Regions from separate parts of the Lachnospira eligens ATCC 27750 genome, predicted to be linked through region 1. Evidence: a T-box and tRNA genes for the amino acid it is inferred to sense, from the RefSeq annotation. Region 1 holds a T-box; the other regions hold tRNA genes.
What was found. A T-box is a leader RNA that pairs with one kind of tRNA and senses whether it is charged. The one in region 1 lies ahead of thrS (threonine--tRNA ligase), so its partner is inferred to be a tRNA-Thr.

Region 1 (6,923 bases):
GGCAATGGCAGTGGCAATCGGTTATGCACTGAAATGCCCTCCACTTGTACTGTTTTCACTTATAACTGTTGGATTTGCATCTAATGCACTTGGCGGTGCAGGTGGTCCGCTTGCAGTATATTTTGTTGCCATTATTGCAGCAGAAGCAGGTAAGATGATTTCTAAAGAAACTAAGATAGATATTCTTGTTACACCGCTTGTTACTATAGGTGTTGGAACAGGAGTAGCGGCTCTTATTGCACCGGCTTTGGGAAAAGCGGCAATGAAGATTGGCGAACTTATTATGCTTGCAACTAATCTTCAGCCTTTCCTTATGGGAATTGCAGTATCAGTTCTTGTTGGAATTGCACTTACACTTCCTATATCATCAGCAGCGATATGTGCTGCATTTGGACTTACTGGGCTTGCAGGCGGAGCAGCAGTTGCAGGCTGCTGTGCGCAGATGGTTGGATTTGCAGTTATGTCATTTAAGGAGAACCGATGGGGAGGACTTGTTTCTCAGGGAATTGGTACATCAATGCTTCAGATGGGAAATATAATTAAGAATCCGAGAATATGGATTGCACCGATAGTTACATCTGCAATTACAGGTCCTATGGCAACATGCCTGTTCAAGCTGCAGATGAATGGCACTCCGGTATCATCTGGTATGGGTACATGCGGACTGGTTGGACAGATAGGTGTATATTCCGGTTGGATAGCTGATATTGCTAATGGAACTAAGGCAGCAATTACAGGATTTGACTGGGCTGGAATGATTCTTATATCATTCATTCTTCCGGCAGTGATATGTCCGCTTATTAATATGCTTCTTAAAAAGATTGGCTGGGTTAAAGATGGAGATATGAAGCTTTCTTGATTAGGGGAACTTAATTGGAGAAACTAGATTGGATAAAAAGATAGGTTTATGTTAAAAATAGTGGCAGGACTTCAGGTATTTTTGAAGACTGCCACTTTTTATATGCATATTAATTAAAATGTTCTTTTAATTCACCAGAAAGCTTTAAGACATGCTCGATGCCATCGTCAACATTCGAAACGGCTTCTTCCTGCTGGCGGATGCTCTCTGAAATATTAGATATCATTGCAGCGTTCTCTTCAGAGGTAGCAACAAGCGTCTGAATGTCTGAGTTAACGCTGTCAAAAGCTGTCCTGACAGATTCGATTACCTTATACTGTTCTCTTACAAGATCGTGTGCAACTTCTGTTGAATCATTGATTCCGGTGAGGACATTGACAAGAGTGTCCATCTTGGAAACAACATCATTAGCTGATTCAGCACCTGCATTCACGCGGTTAGAAACTTCATCTGTCATACCTGAAAGACCGTTAATGATTTTGTGTATATTGTCTGCAGCTTCTGAACTCTGTTCAGAAAGATGACGGATTTCATCTGCAACTACAGCAAATCCTTTACCATGTTCACCGGCTCTTGCGGCTTCAATTGAGGCATTAAGAGAAAGAAGATTAGTCTGGGCTGCAATTGCGTTGATTTCTTCAAGAATTGAAGTAATCTTAGACATCTCGTTCATAAGCTCAGACATAGCTCCTCTGGCAGAGCCAACAGTTTCTGCCATCTCCGAAAGAGTGTTTTTAACAACATTTACTTCGTTATTACCGGCTCTGACTGATGTATCAACTTTTTCGAAGCCAGCATCAAGCTCTTTGGAAAGCTCATAATTCTTATTGATTTCATCGGTGGCATCCTGAATTCTCTCAGTTACAGATATAGTTGCATTGGTTGTATCGTCAATAACGGTATTCATCTGAGAAGCAGCTTCATTTACCTTAGTTGCCTGTTCAGATAAGTTATCAAGACCGTTCTTACAATTTTCGATAGCTGAATTAAGATTAATGGCTATGTCATTGGCTGCATGTGAGTTGCTGTTAATAGTAGATAGTGTTTCTTCACTCTGAGAAAGAAGCTCTCGTCCTCTGTCAACAGCTTTGTATAAAATAATAGCAACAAGGTCAAAAAGGAATACCTTTGTAAAGGCATCTACTCTGTCGTAATTAGCCCCATCAATAACGAATGGGAAAAATATGGTACATATAAGTGCAATATTAGCAACAGGAACAGAGTAATATATAATGTACTTCTTATCAAAATATAATGCCATCATTGATAGAAATACAAAGTTGGCAAGAAATGCAACTGAGTTGCCGCCTAAAACAAAAGCATATACAAATGTAGCAATTGAAGGCGTAAGATTAATGAGCAAAGCTTTAATAAAATGATTCTGAATTAAGAACTTACCAATACCGGCAGCAATAAGACTGGCAAGCATTATGCCAATTCCGATAAATGCACGGATATTAATCCCTTCTGAAAAAAATGTCATAACTGATAATGCAATTGTTCCAACTAAAACAATAAGATAGTTGTGTGAATGTAATTTATCCATTAGTTCCTCCCTAAAAATAATATTAAATTGTTCGAAAATTAATATAGAAATAATAGCATTTTTAAATACAAAAATCAATGATTAACAGGTTGACATTATGTAAAATTTGAAATATACTTCTTACTAAAGCGTTGACGAGAAGAGTACTATGTTACGGTTCTACAGAGAGAAGCATATATGGTGGAAGTGCTTTAGAATACGGATATGGGAAAACCACCTCCGAGCGGCCCTAATACGGCACGGTGATTCCGTTATAATCATAATGAGATGTTCTCCTGATTGAGAGAATAATAAGGGTGGAACCGCGGATTGAATATTCGCCCCTTATACAGCAAGCTGGAAAGCCACTGTATAAGGGGCTTTTTTGCGCGAGTAGCGATGAGAATATACAGGGAAAGTCAACAGCTGTGCTTGAACAGGGTGTGGACTTTGCATGGATATTCGAGGAGCACCGCGACAGTGACAGAGCGAAGCTCTGGAACATGAGCTACGAGCACAAGCAGCGATGAGAATAGCAACAAAAATATTAACACAAAAGGAGATTTATCATGGTTAATTTTAAGGAAGATGAAAGACTGAATACTCTTAATCATTCATGTGCACATGTTATGGCACAGGCAGTTAAGCATTTATATCCACATGCTAAGTTCTGGGTTGGACCAGTAGTTAAAGAGGGATTCTATTATGATATAGACCTTGGAGATAATGTAATCAATGACGATGCTATTGAAGCTATCGAAAAAGAAATGAAGAAAATCTGCAAGGAAGGCAAGAAGATATACAGAAGAGAAGTTTCTAAGGAAGAAGCCCTTGAGATGTTCAAGGATGATATGTATAAGCTTGATCTTATAAGCGGTCTTGAAGATGGCAACATTACAGTATATGACCAGGGCGATTTCACAGACCTCTGTCGTGGACCTCATGTCGATAATACTAAGCTCTGCAAGAACTTCAAGCTTGTTAAATATTCTGGTGTATACTGGAAGGGCGATGCCAGCAATCATGTAATGCAGAGAATCTATGGTGTATGTTTCCCAACAGCTGAGGAGCTTGAAGAACATCTTAAGCTTCTTGAGGAAGCAAAGGAACGTGACCACAGAAAGATTGGCAAGGAAATGGAACTTTTCATGTCAGATGACTTAATCGGACGTGGACTTCCAATGTTTTTACCAAAGGGATATACAGTATGGCAGGAGCTTGAGAATTACATTAAGGACAAGGAAAGAAAGCTTGGATACCTTCATGTAATGACACCATGTGTTGGTACAGTTAATCTTTACAAGACATCAGGCCACTGGGATCACTACAAGGAAAACATGTTCCCAGCTATGGAAGTTGAAGGCGAATCATTTGTCTTAAGACCAATGAACTGCCCTCACCACATGATGATATATGCTAACAAAATGCATTCTTACAAGGATCTTCCTATAAGAATCGGTGAGATTGCACATGACTTCAGATTTGAGGCAAGTGGAACATTAAAGGGTATTGAGAGAGGAAGACATTTTTGCCAGAATGATGCCCACCTTTTCGTAACACCAGAGCAGATTGAGTCAGAATTTGCCAAGGTTGTAGACCTTATATTTGAGACGTATAAGGATTTCAATATTACAGATTACCGCTGTGTTCTCTCATTAAGAGATCCAGAGGATAAGGTAAAGTATCATGATGATGATGAAATGTGGAACAATGCTGAGAACGCATTAAGAAAGGTTCTTAATGATATCGGAATTGAGTACACAGAGGAAATCGGAGAGGCTGCATTCTACGGACCTAAGCTTGATGTAAATGTTAAGCCTGCTATCGGTAATGAATATACTTTATCAACATGCCAGCTTGATTTCTGTCTTCCATCTAAGTTCAACTTAACATACATTGATAAAGATGGACAGAGAAAGACACCTGTAGTTCTTCACAGAGCTATCCTTGGTTCTCTTGACAGATTCATGGCTTATATACTTGAGGAGACAAAGGGTAACCTTCCATTATGGCTTGCTCCTGTACAGGCTACAATTCTTCCGGTTAAGAATGAAGATGAAGAGTTAAATGCTTATGCTCATGGTCTCTATGATTATCTTGCAGATAATGGAATCAGAGTTGAGATTGATGAGAGAGCAGAAAAGCTTGGATACAGAGTAAGAGAAGCTCAGGTAAAGAAGATTCCTTACCTTATTGTGCTTGGTAAGAATGAAGCAGCAGATGGAACTGTAAGCTACAGACTTCACGGAGAGCAGAAGTCAACTACAGTATCTAAGGACGAATTTGTTGCAATGCTTAAGGATGAGATTGCTACTAAGAAGAATAATCCTGCAGCAGCTAAATAATCAGACTGACCTTACAGAAAGAAGCGTGACAATATGTAATGTTTTATGTATTGTCATGCTTCTTGTTTATATTTCAGAAAACAATAGGAAAATAAATGGCAAGATATTACTATAAAAAGAAAAAGAAGAAATTCGTACCTAAAGATTTGGCAAGTCTTAAGGAACTTAAGATAAAGACCGCATTAATGGAGAGTATTCCTGAGGATATAACACAGCTGTATCCTGAAGCCAGAAATATAAAGAGACATTTTATATTGCATATAGGAGAGACTAATACAGGAAAGACACATGATGCATTAGAAGATTTTTATAATGCCGGTTCAGGAATGTATCTTGCACCCCTGAGACTTCTTGCACTTGAGATTCAGGAGATGAGTCTTGCAAGAGGAATTAACTGTTCGTTGACGACAGGTGAGGAGAAGGATATAAGAGATGGTGCAAAGCATTTATCCTGTACAGTTGAGAAAATGGATATGAGCAGACATTTTGATGTCTGTGTAATAGATGAGGCACAGATGGTAGCTGACTCAGACAGAGGCTGGGCGTGGACAGAGGCAATTCTTGGCGTCAATGCTGATGTTGTACATGTATGCATGTCGCCGAATGCAATACATATTGTTAAAATGCTTATAAAAATGTGTGGAGATACATATACGGATATAAGACATAAAAGGAATTCAAGACTTATAGTTGAAGATCATGATTTCATATTTCCGGATGATATACGGGATGGAGATGCTTTAGTATCATTTTCACGTAGAAAAGTTCTTATGCTCGCAACTCTTCTAAAGAAGGAAGGGTATAAAGTAAGTGTTATATACGGTTCACTTCCATACAGTGTGCGAAAAGCAGAGGTTGCCAGATTCTTAAATGGAGAGAGCAGAATTGTAGTATGTACAGATGCTATTGGAATGGGAGTAAATCTTCCTATAAGAAGAATAATATTTACTGAGTCGAAAAAATTCGATGGCAAATCCAAAAGATTTCTTAACATGAGTGAGGTTAAGCAGATTGCCGGAAGAGCAGGAAGAAAGGGAATGTATGACCAGGGGTATGTCAACTCAATAGAGGACAGGGACCAGATAGGTGAACTGCTTCATGGAAGATATGAGCAGATAACAAGCTGCGTTATACAGCCGCCAAGAAAAGTTCTGGATATGCCATACAGCCTTTCAGAGATATTTAAGATATGGTTAAAGACGATTGAAAAGAAATGCTTTTCAGTTGCTGACTTAAAGAACAGGATTAAACTTGCTGAATACATTGAGAAAAAACATGGTGAGAAGATTAATAAAGATCTTGAATACAGTCTTATTAACATTCCATTTGATGAGAATAACGAGAAACTTAAATATTTGTGGCAGGATCTTGTTGATATGACAGCTGACGGTGAACCGGTAAGCAGGATGTGGTATTATGTAGATACTGAATCTGAAGATATAGAAGCCATGAAGCTGGATGACCTTGAACAGTTGTATAAGAAGATGGATCTGCTTAATTCATACTGTAATGCTCTTAATATATCAGAATATGATGAGCGTATCAGAATGCTTAAAGAGGAGATATCAGAACGCATAGTAAGAGAACTTACTAATGGTGAATTCTTCAACAAATGTAAACGCTGTGGGAAGAGACTGGAATGGAATCACAGATTTGGCATGTGTGAAAAATGTTACGAGATAAATAAGCTGGAAAGAATGCGCTATAAAGCAGGTAAATGGAGATAAAAAGGTCTACATTTTGCTTTTTTATGCGAACATAAGCAATTCGAACTGACAATATATAGGGGATATGTTATATTTAATGCACCAAATATATGTTTTTATAAAATGTAGACATTTTTGGAGTAAATTATCGTTATTAAGTGATAATACATTTATAAAGTAATAATTATTGGAAGAGGAAAATGCTATGAGTGAAAGTATTAAAGGTAGAATTCATCAGGTAGAAAGCTTTGGTTCAGTTGATGGACCAGGGGTAAGATATATTGTATTTCTTAAGGGCTGTCATATGAGATGCAGATATTGTCATAATCCTGAGACATGGAAAGAAGAAGGCGGAACATTAGAAACAGCGCAGGAAGTGTTCGATAAAGCTTACCGTTACAGAAATTACTGGAAGAATGGTGGCGGAATCACTGTAAGTGGTGGAGAGGCGCTTCTTCAGATGGGATTTGTGACAGAACTCTTTGAAA
Region 2 (6,923 bases), on a different replicon from region 1:
CACGCTGTAATGTGTTCCGGCTCCGTATTTTGACATTATAGTATCAGTCAGCTGTGGAAAACGGCCTATTTCATCAAATTCATATGCGGGCTGTAACTCAATAGTTGTGATTCCAAGTTCCTTAAGATATGGAATCTTGTTAATTATTCCTGAAAATGTTCCTTTATCTTTAACCTTAGATGTTCTGCTTTTAGTAAAACCTCTTACATTCATCTTATAGAATATACAGTCGCTGTAATCATAATTAAGCGGTCTGTCATCTTCCCAGTCATAATCTGCCACATCAATCGCAGCCAGATACACATCTTTCTCGTCCGTCTGTCCAAATCTTCCGCAATCCGTTATCGCCTTTGCATATGGGTCAAGATACATTAAGCCATCTATCTCATAGCAATAGAAACTTTTGTCCAGCTTCCTGTCACATACATATACTGAAAATATGTTGCCACATTTCATTGATGAATCCAGTTCTATACGTTCTTTTGGCTTCATATGTGCATCAAAAATCAGCAAAGCTGCACTGTCACATTCTGCCTCATATGTAAAATTATATCCGTCCTTATATCTGCTGCATCCCATAAGCATGGGATTTCCTTTACTAATAAGCATATTAATCTCCACTCTATTTTTTATACAAGCCCCTCATAGTATTCTTATCCAGCTTATAGAATCTCATTATAAATATTGTCACAATCCAGCCTATTATCGGAATTATGCAATAGAAAAATATTGTCAGAAACTTAAGCTGTGGTGTCAGTTGGTCCTCCACCTGCGGAAAAACTTTAGAATACCCTGCTATCGCAAGTGCTATTCCTACAAATCCTGTTCCAAGTGCTGAAAATGATTTGTCAATAAATGAAAACAGTGCTCCCATTATTCCCGGCACAAAATGTCCGCTCAGTGTATATTCGTAATCAGTACAATCGGCAATCATAGGAACAACTATATTATTAGATATTGATTTTACTCCGTTAAGCAGTGTAAACACTAACAAAAACGCTACCGATATAAAGTTAATATGTCTTAATGATACATTTGTAAGGTCTGAAAATATCATCATAAACATAAGTATCGTCTGAAAAATAATTGCAAGATATGTTGACCTTACAAGTGTCTTCTTCTGTCCGCATCGCTTGGCATGCTCTATCCCAATATATATTATTCCCAGATTAGGAATACCTACAATTATTCCAATTATACCAGCCAGCGGATAATTCTGCATCAGTATTCCATAAAGCATTACAAGAACTGTTGAATTACCATATACCATCTGTGCGAATTTGTTAGATGCCGCCGCAATAACAAGCATTCTGATTGGCTTGTTGTGTTTAATTATAGCCGCATAATCCCTGAAATGTATCTGCTGCTTCTTATCCTCATCAAGCTTGAAGTACTTTACATTATCCTTACTCCATATTCCCACAACAGCCAGTGCTGAGCATATTCCGGCTACAATAACCACTGTGATTACGAACTCTGAGAAAAGTGCCTGTGACTGGAATGTCTTGTATTTCTCAATCAGATACACCGACACATAAAAAGCAACCAGACCATGTGCGAACATTATAAATGTTGAGTCAAAAAATGTTATCATTGGCCTCTGCTTCATGTCATTAGTAATTACCGATTGTCCAGACTTTACAACTGCTGTCTGAAATGTGTATCCTATTATATATACTGAATATACAATTATAAAATACAATGGTCTTAAAATAACTGGAACAAGGCTTGTAGTAAAGAACAGTACAAGACTGCTAATTGCCATTAGTAAGTATCCTATAACAATATAAGGCCTGAATTTACCATATTTTCCATTAGTCTTATCTATAAAATACCCTATTACCGGATCTGTTACCCCATCAAATATTCTCATTCCCGTAAGAATAACTGAAATAAGCACAACTGAAAGACCTGCTATTCCATTAGCATAATATGAGACATATCCCATCATCGCAAGAAACAGATTTGTAGATGTATTATTAAGAGAAAACAAGCCAATCTGCCATATTCTGGCTCTGTTCTGCTCTATATGCCCATGCTTATTCTCCATATATTAATCCTGCCAATACATTTGTAATAATCTCTGTTACGATTATATAATCATATGCCCTCATAGTCAAATTCAGGTATGAAGCTTTCCTCAGCAACATCACCTTCCTGAATAAATCCATTATTAATCCCACAGTCTATTGCATAATCTACCACAGAATTATATTCTTTTCTTGTCACTTTACGCGACAGGAGTGGATGTTTTTTTAGTCTGTCAAATGGCGTGTACTGGCTCATTATGCTTATGTATATATCATCTCCATATGTATCAATAAGATACTTTATAACCGCTTTGGAATCCTTAGTTGTTCCCGGAAGTACAAGATGTCTTACAATTACGCCTTTTTTCATAATCCCGGCTTCAACTCTTCCGCTCTTCACGAGTTCATCATCTTCTATGAAGAATTCCAGCTTCCCGGTCTGTCTGACCATCTCATGTATTGCAGCTTTAGCCACATCAGCATAATCTGGTGCTTTCGAGTACTCTGCCGAAAGCCTGCTGTCTATGTATTTCATGTCTGGAAGATACACATCCACAAGCCCGTCAAGCATATTAAGCGTGCTGACATTCTCGTATGCACTTGAATTGTACACAACTGGTATGACAAGCCCCTTATTCTTTGCCTTGACAAGTGCCTCTGCTACTTGTGGCACGAAATGTGTTGCAGTTACAAGGTTAATATTGTTGGCACATTTGTCCTGAAGTTCAAGAAAAATGTCTGAAAGCCTCTCCACTGTTATCTTCTTTCCAACCTGTGCCGCAGCAATCTCAGAATTCTGACAGAATATGCACCTTAATGTACACCCTGAAAAGAACACTGCCCCACTTCCATGTTCACCTGATATGCATGGCTCTTCCCACATATGTAGAGCGGCTCTTGCCGCATATATATCATTAGTCATTCCACAAAAGCCTGTATTAACATTTCTGTCAACATTACAGGCTCTTGGACACATATTACATTTCATAATTTCCCCTTATTGCGTTATTGTTCATCAATCAATGAATCCAGCTTTGCAAGTGCATCGCTGATTCCTCCTACTTCACATATTAAACCTTCTTCAACAGCCTGTCTACCCACCAGCACTGTTCCTAAGTCTTTAGAGAGTTGTGTGGTGTCAACCATCATTTTCTCTACTCTTTCTTTGCTTACATTGCTGTGAGTCGCAATAAATGATGTTATCCTGTCAGATATCCGTTCAAAATAATCATATGTCTGCTGAACTCCGATAAGTGTTCCGTTCATCCTCACAGGATGTATTATCATGGTAGCTGTAGGCACAATAAATGAATAATCTGTACTCACAGCAAGCGGCACACCTATACTATGTGAGTCGCCTATGATAAGTGAAACTGTTGGCTTTTTCATTGAAGCAATCATCTCTGCCAGTGCCAGTCCCGCACTGACATCCCCACCAACTGTATTCATAATAAAAAGTACACCTTTAATATCTTTATCCATCTCAATCTCCGCCAGCTTAGGAAGCATATGTTCATACTTGGTTGCTTTGCTTGTTGCAGGAAGATTATCATGTCCTTCTATCTCTCCAATAATCGTTATCACCTGAAGAGCATTTTTCGTAACAGCACCATCTTTGTAGTCATCTGCGGTATTCCCGTTGTTGGATTTCTCGTTGTCTGATATCTCATTGTCTGGTTTCTTGTTGTACGATTCATCATTACCTATTGTATTCATGGCTGCCTCCTTCTTTGTTGCTAGTTATCTGTTCTTAATCTATAATTGTCCGTATAGAGAATTATTATTCATCATGTCAGGCTTATATATCCGTGAAATAACGACTTTACAAAAAAAGAATTAATATATATAATAATTGTTGTTCGTCGCCACAATATTGGCAGACAGACATGCCACCTTGGCTCAGTCGGTAGAGCGTTTCACTCGTAATGAAAAGGTCGCCGGTTCGATTCCGGCAGGTGGCTTTGTAACTAATGGACTTTATGAATGCTGTTATGCATCATAAAGTCCATTTTTGCACGCATACATTCCTATTTTGGACTTCATCCATGCCTCACTCCACTTCAACGTCCAATCCGCCACGCGTTGACCTTCCTTTCGGACTTTCTACTGTCTTTCCTCCACCTCAACGTCCAATCCATCACTCTTTGACTTCCTTTTTGGACTTCATCCGTGCCTTACTCCACTTCAACGCCCAATCTGCCACGCTTCAGTTTCACGCTACACTGTGCATCACCTTCCCTCCTCACTCTCCATCATCTTTCGAATATTCTATATTAGAACATTAAAAGAAAGGGGCTATGTAAATGAAGAAAATCATCAGAATATATATTGCAATTATTGCATCTGTATGCCTGTTCATGTCATTTTCAGCTGATATATATGCCGTTGTTATAGATGTGAGCAGCTATAATGGATTCATACAGTGGGATAATATGAAAAACTATATTGAGGGTACAATTATCCGTATAGGATATGGCAATGATATCCAATCACAGGATGATGCTGCTGCCATAAGAAATATGGATGAATGTGAAAGGCTTGGAATTCCTTACGGCGTCTATCTATACAGTTATGCATTAGATTATTACGATGCAGCAAGCGAAACTGCCCATGCGCTAAGACTTCTTAAAGGTAGATCTCCCGAACTTGGTGTGTGGTTTGATATGGAAGATGCTGATGGATATAAAGCAAGAAACGGTCTGGATGTATACTCCGAAGGCGAACTGCTGTCTGATTTCTGCGAAATGTTTGTTAATGCTATGCGTGTCAGCGGATATAAAACCGGCGTCTATGCCAATTACAACTATTTTACAAATGTGCTTAACCTTGACAGACTGAAATCAATCCCAGAGATGAATATCTGGCTTGCGCACTGGGGAATTGATTCTCCAAGCCTTGACTGTACCATGTGGCAGTTTGGTGCAGTAGAAATCGAAGATGAAGAATATGATGGCAATATATATTACTCAGATTATTCTGTAAAAAATGATGGCAATACTGATGAAACTATCCGTACCGATGATAGTTCATCCAATAATATAAATGTTTACTATCAGACAAAGCTTGCAACGGGTCGCTGGCTTCCTGTTGTTAAGAATAATGATGACTACGCCGGAATATCCGGTCAGAGAATTACCGGTCTTGCAGTCACAACAGATACCGGCTATATAAAATACAGAGTCCATGTAAATAATGGCTGGCTTGGTTTCATAGACAGCCGCAACACTGATATTAACGATTATTATAACGGATATGCCGGCAATGACACACCTGTTGATGCTGTTGAGATATATTATTACACCCCTGATGATATTATTAATTCATCAGGTTATCATTATGCATTCTACAGGGTAAGCCCTAGGAATAACAATTACTACAGTTTGCAAAAAGACAACAACACTGATAACGGAATGGATGGCTATGCCGGCATTTTCGGACATTTCATTGACAGAATACAGATTAATATAAAATAGCATACAAAACAAAAACTGCCGGTAAGAATTACATGCCGCTCATAAAAATCCGACTTAAAATCTGACATCTGACGAGCGGTAGTACACTTACCGGCAATTAATATATTTATTATTCAATACCTGCTTCCTTCAAGAATCTTGTCTTAATCTCCTGCTCAATTTTCAAAACCTCAGCCTCACTTATTTTCTCACCATCTGGTCTCCAGTATGAAACATAACCTCCAGCCATATTATCATGCCCTCCGCCAGTTCCAATTCCTTTAAGTGCATTCATGGTAATTACTCCTGACAGATATTTTCCACTGCTTCTTATAGAGATCTTTATTCCATCCTGCTTCGGTGAATAGACTATCGAAAGATTAACCCCATCCAGTGTCAGTGTAAAATCACATATAGCCGCAATAAGTGCTTCCTTGCATTCATATCCTGCACATGCAAAACATACATCCTCCCTTATGTCTATCGTGCTGAATGCATCCTTATATGCCTTGATATCATCATAATGCAATACACTGCTGTCAAGTTCTGAAAGAATATCTCTGTCAGCCATCATATACATCTTATAGAACATATCCAGATCCAATTGTGTGACGCCTCTTTTCATATCTGCAGTATCCATTTTAACACCATAAAGAAGTGCTGTTGCAACATTTTCAGGCATATCTATATTATTGTCAAAATAATAAGTTGCAATAATAGATGCACATGCTCCCACATCAGGTCTTATATCAGAAAATCTGTAATCTACCGGATCATATATAGGATGATGGTCTATGCATATAATTTCCTGTCCATTCATGTCTACAATATTAGAATTGCCTTTCTGTGCATCAACGAGAATAATCTCATCCCCTTCATTAAATTCATCCGGATTCGTGTATTCTTTCACTTTAATGTTAAGAAGTCCAACCATTTTAGCTGTTACTGTCCGTTCAATGTTCCCCTTATAACATATCTCTGCTTCTACCCCTTTTGCTTTTAGTAATTCAGATAATCCATACGCACATGCAATCGCATCAGGATCAGGAAAATTATGCGTCTGTATATGCACTCTGTTCCCACTTATATTAGCAATAATTTCCTCTAAATAGTTCATAAAGCTCCCCTCATTTGACTTTAATAGTTTTATTATATTCTTAATACCTGTTTTATTCAATCTTGATTATCACTTTTTCTGATATTTTTCATAAATTATAATAACCATAATATGGGAGTAATCTATTGGAAGCAATACTATCTTTAGACCACATATATTATTCTTATCATGATAAAAATGGAGAAACACCTGTAATCAATGACCTTTCTTTTGAAATAAAACCCGGTAGTTTCACATCAATTGTCGGTCCATCCGGTTGTGGCAAATCCACATTGCTCTCTCTGCTATGCGATCTTATAAAGCCTGAAGCAGGAACAATATATA
Region 3 (6,923 bases), on a different replicon from region 1:
ATACATCGATACTCTTATGAAGAAGATTACAACTCTCACAGATATTCTTGGACTTAAGACAGACAAGAAGGAAGAAATGCTTGATGAGGATATCGAGGCACTTATTGCCGAGAGACAGCAGGCAAGAAAAGATAAGAATTTTGCAAGAGCTGATGAAATTAGAGATGAGTTATTAGCAAAGGGAATTGTTCTTAAGGATACAAGAGAGGGCGTAAGATGGAGCAGAGCCTAGATAACGACCTTGTAAAATGCATATATGAAGGCCTGGATATGAAGCATACAGAGCCTTCGCAGTTATCACCTCTTGTTCTTGCATATATCGGGGACAGCATATATGACCTTGTCATTAAGACATGGGTTATAGAACAGGGGAATATGCAGGTTAATAAGCTTAACAAGAAAACGAGCAGTATTGTTAAGGCTGAATCCCAATCTGCCATGATAGGTGTAATAGAGCCAATGCTCAGTGAACATGAGGAAGCTGTGTATAAGAGAGGACGTAATGCAAAGTCATACACATCTGCCAAGAATGCAAGCATTGGAGATTACAGAAGGGCAACGGGTTTTGAGGCTCTTATGGGATATCTGTATCTTAGTGGGCAGTATGAGCGGATGATGGAACTGGTTAAAGCAGGACTGGAAAGCCTTGAGTTAAAGTAGAGCCGGCAAAGCAGAATCCATATCTGTAATGGATAACTGGATTCTGCTTTGTTAATATTAAGGAGAAATATATGAGATACAATGAATTAACATTTCAGGGAAGAAATGCTGTATTAGAGGCATTCCGCTCTGGTAAAACTATTGATAAGCTTTTTATTCTTGACGGCTGTCAGGATGGACCAATAAAGAGTATTGTCAGAGAAGCAAAGAAAACAGATGCAATTATCAATTATGTTGATAAGGAAAGACTCGACAGACTTGCAGGAACAGGACATCATCAGGGTGTTGTTGCCATTGGTGCAGCTTATGAATATGCAGAGGTTGATGATATACTTGCATCAGCTAAGGAAAAGGGAGAAGATCCATTTATATTCATTCTTGATGAGATAGAGGATCCTCACAATCTTGGTGCTATTATAAGAACTGCCAACCTTGCAGGTGCACATGGAGTTATTATTCCTAAGAGAAGAGCTGTCGGACTTACAGCAACTGTAGCCAAGACATCAGCAGGCGCGATTAATTACACACCTGTAGCCAAGGTTACTAATATTTCACAGACAATCGAGGAACTTAAGAAGCAGGGACTCTGGTTTGTATGCGCTGATATGGGCGGGGAGACAATGTATAATCTTAATCTCAAAGGACCTATCGGCCTTGTTATAGGTAATGAGGGCAATGGAGTAAGCCGTCTTGTTAAGGATAAATGTGATTTCATCGCATCAATTCCTATGAAGGGTGATATTGATTCCTTGAATGCCTCAGTTGCAGCAGGTGTTCTTGCATACGAAATAGTCCGTCAGAGACTTAATTAGGGAGTTTTTTATGAAGCATATGGAAGAGTATCCTGATGAAGAGCTTATTGATATGTACAGGGCAGGTAATGAGCAGGCAATTGAGTACATATTTGAGAGATATAAGTATATAGTGCGAAAGAAAGCAAAGGCTATGTTTCTTGCCGGAGGAGACAGTGATGATTTAATCCAGGAGGGGATGATAGGCCTTTATAAGGCTGTCCGTGACTATGATAAGCAAAAGGATGCTTCTTTCATGACATTTGCTGGAATGTGCATAAACAGGCAGATTCTTAATGCAGTTACAGCTTCTAACAGAAAGAAGAATACGCCACTTAATACATATGTTTCCTTTGATGAACCGGTTAATCCTGAGGATGATTCTCAGGTAAAGCTGGTGGATGTACTAAAGTCTGATAAGGAACAGAATCCGGAAAGGCTTTTTATTGATCAGGAAAATGCTGAAAGTTTAGAAGATAAATTATACAGTGTGCTAAGTGGTTTTGAGAAAAATGTATTGGAATTATATATGTCTGGCAAAGATTATATTGCTATTGCGCAGACGCTTGATAAGCCGCCAAAATCTATAGATAATGCTATACAAAGGATAAGGAATAAAGTTGACAAAATAACCAACCTATAATATTATGAATAGGTGTGTTAAGACACATGCTATTGTAGCTCAGGGGTAGAGCACTTCATTGGTAATGAAGAGGTCACGGGTTCAATTCCCGTCAATAGCTTAATTTAATGTTTGTGTTTTTTAAAACAGATTGGAGGACGCTATGGTAAAAGCTATTGTAGGTGCTAACTGGGGTGATGAAGGAAAGGGTAAGATTACTGATATGCTTGCCGAAGAATCAGACATCATCGTAAGATTCCAGGGAGGAGCTAATGCGGGACATACTATTATTAATGATTATGGAAAGTTCGCGCTCCATCTTTTACCTTCGGGAGTTTTCTATAACCATACAACAAGTGTCATTGGCAACGGTGTAGCTCTTAATATTCCATATCTTGTTAAGGAATTAAAGAGCCTTACAGACCGCAATGTACCAATGCCTAAGATTCTTGTATCAGACAGGGCACAGATTCTTATGCCTTATCATGTTGCATTTGATACATATGAAGAAGCAAGACTTGCTGGTAAGTCATTTGGTTCTACTAAGTCAGGTATTGCTCCATTCTATTCAGATAAGTATGCTAAGATTGGTTTCCAGGTTAATGAATTATTTGGAGACGAGCAGGAACTTAAGGAAAAGATTGCTAATGTATGTACATTAAAGAATGTTATGCTTGAGCATCTCTATCATCAGCCACTTCTTAACGAAGAAGAGATATTCAATACTCTTATGGAATATAAAGAGATGGTTGAGCCATATGTATGTGATACATCAGCATTTTTACATCAGGCACTTAAAGACGGAAAGAAGATCTTACTTGAGGGTCAGTTAGGCTCTCTTAAGGATACTGACCATGGTATATACCCAATGGTAACTTCATCATCAACATTAGCTCCTTATGGTGCTATTGGTGCTGGTATTCCGGCTGCATCAATTACTGATGTTGTTACAGTTGTTAAGGCATATTCTTCAGCAGTTGGTGCCGGAGCATTTGTAAGTGAAATCTTTGGTGATGAGGCAGATGAACTCAGACGCAGAGGTGGAGACGGTGGTGAATTCGGAGCTACTACAGGACGTCCTAGAAGAATGGGATGGTTCGATGCAGTTGCTACACGTTATGGTGTAAGAATGCAGGGAACAACAGAGGTTGCTCTTACAGTTCTTGATGTACTTGGATATCTTGATGAGATTCCAATGTGCGTTGGATATGAGATAGATGGAAAGATTACTAAGGATTTCCCAACTACTCCACAGCTTGAGAAGGCTAAGCCGGTATTAAAGACTATGCCAGGCTGGAAGTCAGATATCAGAGGAATTACTAACTATGAAGAACTTCCTGTTGAGTGTCGTAACTATATTGAAACTATTGAGCAGGAGATTGAAGCTCCTATCACAATGGTATCTAATGGTCCAGGAAGACATGAGATTATCCACAGAAAGAGTAATTTTTCTAAATAATAACAATTAATATTACCGTATCTGCAGTACAACAGTTTTGCAGATACGGTCTTTTTATAGGTAATTGGAGGAACATATGAAGTTTAATAAATATTTTGACCATACGAACTTAAAGCCGGACGCAACTAAGGATGATATCCGAACATTATGTGAAGAAGCAAAAAAGTATGATTTTGCATCAGTATGTGTAAATGGAATATATACTGCATTTGCAAAACAATGCCTTTCCGGAAGTGATGTTAAGACATGTGTTGTAGTTGGTTTTCCGCTGGGAGCTATGAGCACAGACGTTAAGGCTTATGAGACTAAGAAAGCCGTAGAAGATGGTGCGGATGAGATTGATATGGTTATTCCTGTAGGACTTCTTAAAGCAGGCGAATATGATGCTGTGTATGAGGATATTAAAGCAGTAAGGGATGCATGTGCAGGAAAAGTTTTAAAGGTTATATTTGAGAACTGTCTTCTTACAGATGAGGAGAAAATTAAGGCGTGCGAACTGTCTGTTAAGGCAGGAGCTGATTACGTCAAGACTTCAACAGGATTCTCTACAGGTGGTGCAACAATAAGTGATGTTGCACTTATGAAAGCTCACGTAGAAGGAAAGTGTAAGGTTAAGGCAGCAGGCGGAATAAGAGATTACAACACAGCAGCTGCCATGATAGATGCCGGAGCTGACAGGCTCGGAACAAGCGCTACAATTAAGATTATGGAAGGAAGGCAATAAAATTACTGCTTATTCCTTCCTGAAAGAATCTTGTATACAAGTGTCATTGCATATATTACAACAGGAAATACAATGTCTGTGAAGAGCAGACCGGTAAATACTTTATGACATGCCTCATTGTCTATGAATGCAAGTATTAAAGTGGCGATTATCATTATGCCCCAGAGTATAACTGCAGTTAATGCAGCAAATCGTTTTAATCGTTTCATGAATAAGACCTCCAATGTCAGATACTTAATAATATACATTACATTGGCATGCCGCTCAAGTTATTTATAAAAATGTTGCGTAACAGATAAAAAATGTTATAATTAAATGAGGCATGGAGGCCGATGTAACTATTAGAAAACAGAATCAATAGACAAGGAGGTATGCATATGTCAATTAATGCTTATAATGCCAGTACAATATCAGCATTGTTCGCAGGACTTAATAATTCGTCTAGTGGAACATCATTGTCATATGGCATTGATTTTACAACTTATAATTCAATAAAGAATGGCTCTTATAGCAAACTGATGAGGAAGTATTACAGCAATCAGGCTTCTGAATCAACGAATGGTGCGACTGCCAATAAGAATACCGGTAAGGTACACAGTATTGATAAACAGAAGAATAATGCGACGGTAAATAGAGACAACGCAGCATCACTTGTGGATTCAGCATCAGAACTTAAAAAGTATTCTCTGTGGTCTAAAGTTGATAAGACAGATAAAGATGGCAATACAACTAAAGAATATGATACAGATAAGATTGCAAAGGCAGTATCTTCATTTGTTAAGGATTATAATTCTTTAGTATCATCTACAGCAGATTCTTCAAGCAGATATGTGCTTAACAGTGCATCTAATATGGTGAATTATACAAGGGCTAATGCTGATCTTCTTAAGAAGATTGGTATATCTGTCGGCTCAGATAATAAGCTGACGGTAGACGAGGATAAGTTAAAGACTTCAGATATGGCTGTGATTAAGTCGGTATTCAAGGATTCCGGCTCATTTGGACAGACAATATCTGCTAAGGCTTCAACTATATATGGTAATGCAGTATCACAGTTATCAGAATTATCTACTAAGAATTCTTATACATCTAATGGACTGTATTCATACTCATCTGGCTATACATATAACCAGTACACATAATTAATAAATATTTTGAAAGGTAACAATCAGACATGGCATTATTAGAAACATGGAGAAAACTCGCATACGAGACAGAGATGGATCAGAAGAACGCTTCAGAATTCTGGGGTTCATATTTTAATCAGGAGAAAGCAATTTACGAACAGATTCTTGCCAATCCTGATACAGTAGTTAAAGGAACTGTTAAGGAATTAGCAGAGAAGTTTGGCGTTGAGGTGCTTCTTATGACAGGATTCCTTGATGGTATCAATGACAGCTTAAAGACTCCTAATCCAATTGAAACTATGGATGAGAATACAGAAGTTAGTCTTGATTATGACAAGGAAAAACTTTATTATAACATGGTAGGTTGCAAGGCTGACTGGCTTTATGAATTGCCACAGTGGGATAACCTTCTTGATGAGCAGACAAGAAAAGACCTTTACAAGAAGCAGAAACTTTCTGGAACTGTTGTTAAGGGCAAGAAAATCGGAAGAAATGATCCATGCCCATGCGGAAGCGGAAAGAAATATAAGCAGTGCTGTGGAAAGAATGCATAGCTTTTAAACACTAAGACCTGCCAGATAATGGCAGGTCATTTTAATGTTAAGTATAGGAATGATAAGAGGTAATTATAATGGATGCATATACAGGCTTTGCATATGTTTATGATGAGTATATGGATAATATTCCATATGAGGAATGGGGACAGTACATGATTGCTCTCCTTAAGGGAAATGGCGTGTCAGGTGATTCATCAGTGCTTGAATTGGGCTGTGGAACAGGAACTGTTACAAGAATGCTTGCTAAGGAAGGCTATGACTGTGTTGGACTTGATATGTCTGAAGATATGCTGTCTATTGCTTCCGAGAAAACATTTGAAGAGGGTTCGCAGGTTATATATACATGTCAGGATATGAGGGATTTTGAAGTGCCTTATGAAGTAGACGGTATGATAAGTATAGGGGATTCCATGAATTATATTACATCTGTTCCTGACCTTGAAAGTGTATTTGCATGTGTTAGTGAGAACCTTAAAAAAGGCGGTGTATTTATATTTGATTTAAAGACAATACATTTCTTCAGGGATATACTTGCTGAGAATACATATGCTGAGAACAGGGAAGATTCTGCATTTATATGGGACAACTATTATGATGAGGAAGAACGCAATAATGAATATGAGCTTGCTGTGTTTGTTAAGAATGAGGATGGTACATTTGACAGATTTGAAGAACAGCACTATCAGCATGGCTTTACTATAGATGAGGTTACAGGTGCAGCTAATAAGGCTGGACTTACCGTGAAAAATGTGTATAATGCATTTACTAAGGATATGCCTGACGATAAGTCGGAAAGATTATATTTTGTGATTGAGAAATAATAAGGAGATAATTATGGGTGATTATATTGTTAGAGCCACAGCGGCAGGTGGACAGGTAAGAGCATTTGCTGCTACAACTAAAGGGCTTGTTGAAGAAGCAAAAGAAAGACATAACATGAGTCCTATTGCAACTGTTGCACTTGGAAGACTTCTTACAGGTGG

Region 2: it has a tRNA-Thr gene. The T-box ahead of thrS (threonine--tRNA ligase) is inferred to sense a tRNA for this amino acid. The anticodon was not compared.
Region 3: it has a tRNA-Thr gene. The T-box ahead of thrS (threonine--tRNA ligase) is inferred to sense a tRNA for this amino acid. The anticodon was not compared.

What each region holds. Positions count from the first base shown of each region.
Region 1 covers NC_012780.1:467,023-473,945, reverse strand. The annotation lists gene EUBELI_RS12725 (PTS transporter subunit IIC) at 1-859, shown strand, start outside; gene EUBELI_RS12720 (methyl-accepting chemotaxis protein) at 969-2,405, opposite strand; T-box leader at 2,528-2,733, shown strand; gene thrS (threonine--tRNA ligase) at 2,954-4,729, shown strand; gene EUBELI_RS12705 (helicase-related protein) at 4,825-6,456, shown strand; gene pflA (pyruvate formate-lyase-activating protein) at 6,641-6,923, shown strand, end outside.
Region 2 covers NC_012778.1:1,348,609-1,355,531, forward strand. The annotation lists gene EUBELI_RS06355 (alpha-amylase family glycosyl hydrolase) at 1-609, opposite strand, end outside; gene EUBELI_RS06360 (MFS transporter) at 623-2,050, opposite strand; gene EUBELI_RS06365 (radical SAM protein) at 2,101-3,018, opposite strand; gene EUBELI_RS06370 (ClpP family protease) at 3,036-3,746, opposite strand; tRNA gene EUBELI_RS06375 (tRNA-Thr) at 3,919-3,991, shown strand; gene EUBELI_RS13615 (GH25 family lysozyme) at 4,334-5,503, shown strand; gene EUBELI_RS06390 (DHH family phosphoesterase) at 5,613-6,599, opposite strand; gene EUBELI_RS06395 (ABC transporter ATP-binding protein) at 6,725-6,923, shown strand, end outside.
Region 3 covers NC_012778.1:499,147-506,069, forward strand. The annotation lists gene cysS (cysteine--tRNA ligase) at 1-232, shown strand, start outside; gene EUBELI_RS02370 (Mini-ribonuclease 3) at 217-660, shown strand; gene rlmB (23S rRNA (guanosine(2251)-2'-O)-methyltransferase RlmB) at 732-1,472, shown strand; gene sigH (RNA polymerase sporulation sigma factor SigH) at 1,483-2,094, shown strand; tRNA gene EUBELI_RS02385 (tRNA-Thr) at 2,123-2,194, shown strand; gene EUBELI_RS02390 (adenylosuccinate synthase) at 2,237-3,532, shown strand; gene deoC (deoxyribose-phosphate aldolase) at 3,609-4,256, shown strand; gene EUBELI_RS02400 (hypothetical protein) at 4,259-4,465, opposite strand; gene EUBELI_RS02405 (hypothetical protein) at 4,634-5,398, shown strand; gene EUBELI_RS02410 (SEC-C metal-binding domain-containing protein) at 5,431-5,937, shown strand; gene EUBELI_RS02415 (class I SAM-dependent DNA methyltransferase) at 6,015-6,761, shown strand; gene hslO (Hsp33 family molecular chaperone HslO) at 6,775-6,923, shown strand, end outside.